DNA from 3 places in the Paenibacillus xylanexedens genome. Region 3 is predicted to be linked to each of the others. Evidence: predicted binding sites of a transcription regulator. Region 3 holds the regulator's gene; each other region holds the start of a gene.
What was found. The regulator LexA, encoded in region 3, represses DNA repair genes until DNA is damaged. The targets are predictions, from matches to a motif close to CGAACATATGTTCG.
Positions count from the first base shown of each region.

Region 1: recA (recombinase RecA) is a predicted target of LexA. The motif match lies at 1,379-1,392, and genes of this name have one in related genera.
Region 2: BS614_RS32710 (YhjD family protein) is a predicted target of LexA. The motif match lies at 1,361-1,374, and genes of this name have one in related genera.

Region 1 covers NZ_CP018620.1:3,434,276-3,436,553, reverse strand. Annotated here, with positions in the region: gene recA (recombinase RecA) at 245-1,309, opposite strand; gene BS614_RS15370 (competence/damage-inducible protein A) at 1,554-2,278, opposite strand, start outside.
Region 2 covers NZ_CP018620.1:3,038,741-3,041,018, reverse strand. Annotated here, with positions in the region: gene BS614_RS13650 (hypothetical protein) at 92-931, opposite strand; gene BS614_RS32710 (YhjD family protein) at 1,122-1,328, opposite strand; gene BS614_RS13640 (hypothetical protein) at 1,548-2,222, opposite strand; gene BS614_RS13635 (hypothetical protein) at 2,215-2,278, opposite strand, start outside.
Region 3 covers NZ_CP018620.1:4,899,125-4,901,402, reverse strand. Annotated here, with positions in the region: gene BS614_RS21400 (aldehyde dehydrogenase) at 1-904, shown strand, start outside; gene lexA (transcriptional repressor LexA) at 1,010-1,636, opposite strand; gene BS614_RS21390 (LysM peptidoglycan-binding domain-containing protein) at 1,934-2,278, shown strand, end outside.

The DNA of each region.
Region 1 (2,278 bases), 1.5 Mb from region 3:
TACGCCAAACACATATTCACATAGGACAGAGAACAATAATAATACAAAAGACCGGGAACTCTGCCCGGCCTTTACTCCACAGTTAGCGTGCTAACAGCCCCTGTCCATTGGGACAGGGGCTGTTAGACAGCACGAGTACTCCCACTACAATCCATTATCCAGATTGACCCAAGCTCAATCAGATAAGTTTACGGAGTCCAGTGGGGAACACCCTCAGGGTCCTCCCTAGAGAGGTTTTGAGAGATTACTCGTTGATTTCAAACAATTCTTGTTCTTCTGCTGCTTCTTTTTGTTGCTCTTCACTCGTTGGCGCAGGAACTGCAGTAACCAAGTTACTGGCTACACGAATTTTTTGTTCAATGATGTCAGCAATATCTTTATGCTCTTTCATGAACTGCTTTGCGTTCTCACGGCCTTGTCCTAAACGCTCGCCTTCGTAGGAGTACCATGCACCACTTTTATTAACGATGTCCAGCTCTGTACCAATGTCAATGATACTGCCTTCTCTCGAGATACCCTCGCCATACATGATATCCACTTCCGCTTGTTTAAACGGAGGTGCCACTTTGTTTTTCACAACTTTAATACGAGTACGGTTACCAATCATGTCATTGCCTGATTTGATACTCTCAATACGACGCACATCCAGACGTACTGTGGAATAAAACTTCAGAGCACGACCACCAGGTGTTGTTTCCGGATTACCAAACATAACGCCGACTTTCTCACGAAGCTGGTTAATGAAGATTGCGATTGTTTTGGATTTGCTGATTGCACCAGACAGTTTACGCAGCGCCTGAGACATCAAACGCGCTTGCAAACCAACGTGTGAATCGCCCATTTCGCCTTCAATCTCTGCTTTTGGAACCAATGCGGCTACAGAGTCAATAACGACGATATCTACTGCACCACTGCGTACAAGAGCTTCTGCAATTTCCAGCCCTTGCTCACCCGTATCTGGCTGAGACAGAAGCAATTCATCAATATTAACACCAAGTTTGCTTGCGTATTGTGGGTCAAGAGCATGCTCGGCATCGATAAATGCAGCTTGTCCACCCGCTCTTTGTACTTCAGCGATAGCATGCAATGCTACGGTTGTTTTACCAGAGGATTCAGGTCCATATATTTCAACAATACGGCCTTTAGGCAAGCCGCCTGTTCCTAATGCAATATCCAAAGCCAAGGAACCACTGGGAATAATTTCCACATTCATATGAGTGGACTCACCCAGTTTCATGATGGATCCTTTACCAAATTGCTTCTCTATTTGACGGAGCGCCATATCAAGCGCGGCACGACGGTCTGACAATAAGCTCACACCCTTTACTGTTTATAAGATAATGATACCTTGTTTTAACACGTTTGCCAAGCTTTTTTTCGAACATACATTCGTTTTTTTTTGTAAAGGCCGAGGCGCCTCTTCCTCAAGGAAACTTTCCATTAAACAGAAAAAAGAACCGTAAACAAGGCTGTAAAGCCTAATTCTACGGTTCTTCCGTCTTCCTTAATTATACTTGCTTGGAACTGTAAATGCAATCGAAGCTATTAACTAATCAATCCATCGCCACAAGTTTTTGCCATAAGCGATAGAGAATCGCTTTGGCTGAACGAATGCGAACAGTCTCACGATTACCATTAATACGCAACTCATGAATTTCCGTCTCTTTTCCACGTTCAGCAAGAGCGATGAAGACAAGTCCGGGTGGTTTACGTTCCGAATATCCCGGTCCAGCTACACCGGTAACAGCCAAGCCAAAATCAGCATCGCCAATCATGCGGATCTGCTCAGCAAGCACTTTTGCAACCTCAGGGCTTACCGCCCCAGGTGCATCTTCACCTTCCAGATAATCATGAGGCACATTTAGCAGCTTTTCTTTAATTTCATTGGAGTAACAAACAATTCCACCTTTAAGCATTGACGCGCTTCCGGGTACAGAGGTCAGACTTTGCATGACAAGCCCCCCTGTACAGCTCTCAGCAGCGCTGAGCGTCAGCCCCATGTCAGACATCATCGTTACAATCGTGTACTCTATAGGCACATCCTCGTTCGCGTAGAGATGTTCTGTCAAACGCTCCCGAATCTGAACCTCCATCGCATCCAGCTTCAGCTTCGCCTCTCCCTCACTCGCAGCCTTTGTGGAGACACGTACCGTAACTTCGCCTTCGCTCGCGTAAGGAGCAATCGTAGGGTCTGTCTGCGCGTCAATCAGATCCAGAAGTCGATCTTCCAGAGCAGATTCACCAATACCTGCGAATTTGAGCATTCGGGAATAGATCG
Region 2 (2,278 bases), 1.9 Mb from region 3:
TTACCCGGAAGAAGCGCTTTCCGGGCTATATGTACGGGAATCTTACGAAAAATAACGACTGCAAACCCTCCTATGGCTGCAGTCGTTATTATTAAATGTCTTTGAAGTTAACTGAACCGATTAAAGCACCGTTTTCCACATGCACTGTAGCCGGATTCTCATCAGCAAGAGAAACATTAATTTTTGTTTGATCTTTCCCTAATTCAAACTCATTTGGTAATGTGTAGACCTTCTCTTCTTTTACATTATCTTTGACAGCTTTTTCTACCAACTGTTTAAACACTTCACTTTCAGATATTTCAACTACAATCCAGCTTGCCATATCATCGACAGGTAAAAATCGAGCCAAATCACCTATAAAATCTAGGACTTTTTCAGCCCATTTTCCTATTTTTTTCCTTATAATTTGTTTTACTTCATTTATAATTTGATCTTCTATTTTTTCTCCAAGATTACTTGGTATGTTCAAACTAAGGACATTAAAATCACTTAAGCCAGCGATAATATCAAGCCCATTTATGGAAAAATTCATTTCTGCGGTAAACTGAGGGCCAAAGTAATCCTCAATCCCCAAAGTTAATTTTATATCAGGTTCTCCCTCAAAAAAGTCCCAGCTTATATCTATATCAAAACGATCGCCAGGTAAATCAACAACTTTTATTGAGTCATGAATGCGTTTAATATCTACTTCCACGACTACATTCAACAGCTCAAAACTCAATTTCACATTATTTAAACTTATTTTATTCGGTTCTGCTAAAGTTAAATCATCTACTTCAATGGATTTTATCTGGATATTTGCAGTAACTTTTACTCCGTTTTTTTCAACAATAACATTAGAAATTGGTTCAGGTTGCTTGACTAGAGAGAGACTTCTTTTCAAAAAGGTATTTAGAGTGGTCTGTGAGAGACTAATCTGTAGATTATTCACTTAACTCATACACTCCTTCTTAAATTTAATCTAGATTTCAGTATCAGTTATTAGCGAATAAATTATTCATACCTTTTATTGACCACGAGACCTCGTAACAATTCCAAGCTGCGTCTTTTATCTGTTTACTTCGAAGGTACCGTTGCAAACGGTCGCGCTTCTGTATTCAGCCCGAGACACTTCTGCATAACTACGCTCGCGTACGGAACTGCTTGCTGATCTCATATATGTCTGCAGTAATCTTGCGCTGAACCTCCGCAATAAGGGTAGCATACGGGCCGGGCGTCTTAAGCGTCGTATTGATTAGCTCGATGTCACGTTCGAATGCGGTGAGGACGCGGGGCAGTATGATATGCGATTTGATGAGCGCGCGGTCTTCCGGCGTAATGTCGATCATGTGCGAGGCGACCTTCGTCCAATCCCAATCTTAGAACATTTGTTCTTATTGTAGCGCGGGAGTGGCGGATTATACAAGCGGGAGAAAACCTCGCGACGTTGCGAGGTTCAGATAACGCAGATATCCGAAATTATTAGTTGTAGCGCTGCGCTCCCGTAACGACAAAAAGCCCGCGTACGGAAATGAGATCCGTTGCGGGCGTTTCCTTTAAATATTGTATCAAATATTATACTTAAATGGATCGGTCAATCTGAAAACTGACTTGTTCTTTACTTCGTTATACTTTATGAGTAGACGTTGTCGGTAGTCGTCCAAATACAACTCCAGTTTTTTTGCCTGCTTAAGGTAGTCTTTTATGTCTAAAGCGAAAACACTGTCAGGATCATAGTTTTGTATGTACGTATCAATAGCCTCGTAGTGATTGTTAAATACGTACAGCGCTCTAAGCCTCAATTCAATGTCTTCAAAAGTTAGTAAGTCTACATCGTTAACTATTTCTGCAAATAAATCAGAAACATTTTCTATATACTCTTTAATCAGCTCGGCTTGTTCCTGCAATCTCTCCTTGGTGACTTCGTTTTCTTTGAGAGAATTATAGAACTCAGTCATAAAGATTACTTTACGAGTTCTCTTAGAATAGAGAGTTAGTTCTTTGATGATCGATGAGTAACGTGTCATTAGCTGATCCTTACGCTGAGATAGTATAGGAGCGCGTATCCCCATATAAGTAATTACAGCAGCTATCATAGAACCCATAAATGCCAAAAGGTCCCAATCGGTTACGCTGACCTTCGGAAAAATAACACGGATCATCGCGACAAGTAAACAGGCTAAGCACAAACTGGCCAAAATCAAAAATGCAATCCATAAATATTTTGTTACTTTATTAATCAAACGTTTCTTCTCCCTTTACCCCCGCATATTTAAACGTACAGACTCCGCGCATATAA
Region 3 (2,278 bases):
CTGTGCAGTTATCAAGCCTTCTGAATTAACACCAGCGGTATCTCGTCTGACATATGATCTGATTCAGGAGATCTTCCCTCAGGAGTATATCGCCGTTATGGAAGGGGAAGTTGAAGCCAGTACAGCATTGTTGAAAGAGAAGTTTGATTATATTTTCTTCACAGGAAGCACAGGTGTTGGTCGCATTGTTATGAAGGCAGCTGCGGAGCATTTGACTCCTGTAACCCTGGAGCTAGGGGGCAAGAGTCCTGCTATTGTCCATAACGATGCAGAACTGAAGCTGGTGGCCCAGCGTATTGTTCGTGGAAAGTTCCTGAATGCAGGGCAAACATGCGTTGCTCCGGATTACTTGCTTGTGCATGAACAAGTTCATGATGAATTGATCAATCTGATTGGCGCAGAGATCAAAGATAAATTTGGGGATGATGTGTTACAGAACGCTGATTTCCCGCATATTGTCAACGCGCGTAACTTTGATCGGTTGTCGAAATTCCTCACAGATGGCAAAACGCTGATTGGTGGGCGTTCTGTACGTGAGCAGTTGCTTATTGAGCCGACGGTAATCGGAGATGTGAACTGGGAATCAGCTGTCATGCAAGAAGAGATCTTCGGTCCGATTCTTCCTGTATTTACGTACAGTGACCTGAATCCTATGCTGGATGAGATTGTTCGCCGGCCAAAACCATTGGCGCTATATCTCTTCACACAGGATGAGCAACTGCAGGATCAGGTTCTGAATCAAGTATCCTTCGGTGGTGGATGTATTAATGACACACTTTCTCATATGACTTCACACTATCTCCCGTTTGGTGGTGTAGGAGAGAGCGGTATGGGCTCATATCACGGACAACAGAGCTTTGATGTGTTCTCGCATCACAAGAGTGTTCTGAAACGCAGTGAATAATTAGCCGGAAAAATAACATAAACATGAAAAAAAGAGGTTGTCCTGTTGATCAGGACAACCTCTTTCGTATTTCATTACATCTAGTTTTGTTACTCAAGTTAAATATTAATGAATATCTCGGAAAAGGCCAATGACTTTACCCAGAATACTAACATGTTTCAAACGTAAAGGTTCGAAGGTCGCATTCTCCGGTTGAAGGCGAATATGATCTTTCTCTTTATAGAACGTTTTCACTGTAGCTTCATCGTCTTCAGTCATTGCAACGACGATATCACCGTTATCAGCAGTTTGCTGTTGACGGACAATAACGTAATCTCCATTAACGATTCCAGCTTCCACCATACTATCTCCCACTACTGAAAGCATAAACACTTTCTGTTCGCCTACATAATGTGTAGGAAGGGGGAAGTAGTCTTCAATGTTCTCGGTTGCAGTGATTGGAACCCCGGCTGTAACCTTACCAACGACAGGAATACGTGCAACGCTATGAGCAAATTGATGAGAATGCTCAGACTCTTCCTGGCTCAAAAGCTCAATGGCTCTTGGCTTGGTAGGGTCGCGTCGGATCAAACCTTTTTTCTCCAAACGATCCAAATGTCCATGTACTGTTGAGCTGGAAGCCAGTCCAACCGCTTCACCAATTTCCCGTACGGAAGGAGGATACCCCTTCAACCGGACTTCATTTCGTATAAACTCCAGAATAGCCTGCTGCCTGCTGGATATCTTCGACATACCGTATCAACCCCATTTTAGTAACGTTTGGGAAAATTATAACATAGAACCTCCGTTCGTACAAACATAAGTTCTAAATAAAATAGCATTAAATCAGTGTTTTTTAACTTATAGAATAGAAATTGTCCAAAAGTCAGAGCATAATACTGCAAATGTTTTGCAAAAGTACTTGAAATAAGATATTGCTCCTTCTAAAAAAAAGCGAACAATTGTTCTAAAAAATCTATTGAACAAAACAAGTGTTCGTGTTATATTGATTTCAACAGATAGGAACAAACGTTTGGAGGCGGGTATTTAATGAGATATTCTACTTATCAAAGCATTTATGAACCAATGAATTCGGAACTGGTGAAGTCTAACATAGGGAACTACAAGAAGGTTTTAGCGCGTTTCAAGATTTCTTCATGGATGTTAAAGGTAGCCATTACCTCTATGATTATATTTATTGGATGCAGCACCGTTTTAACTGTATTTGCCGGCAATGAGAATGATGTTCTGCCTGGAGGAAAGATAGCTGTTTCACAAGGGGAAACATTATGGAGTATTTCTTTGGAACATAAACCGACGAATATGGATACACGTATTTATATAGAAGCAATTAAGAAAGTGAATCAACTTCATACAACTTCCATCCAAGTGGGA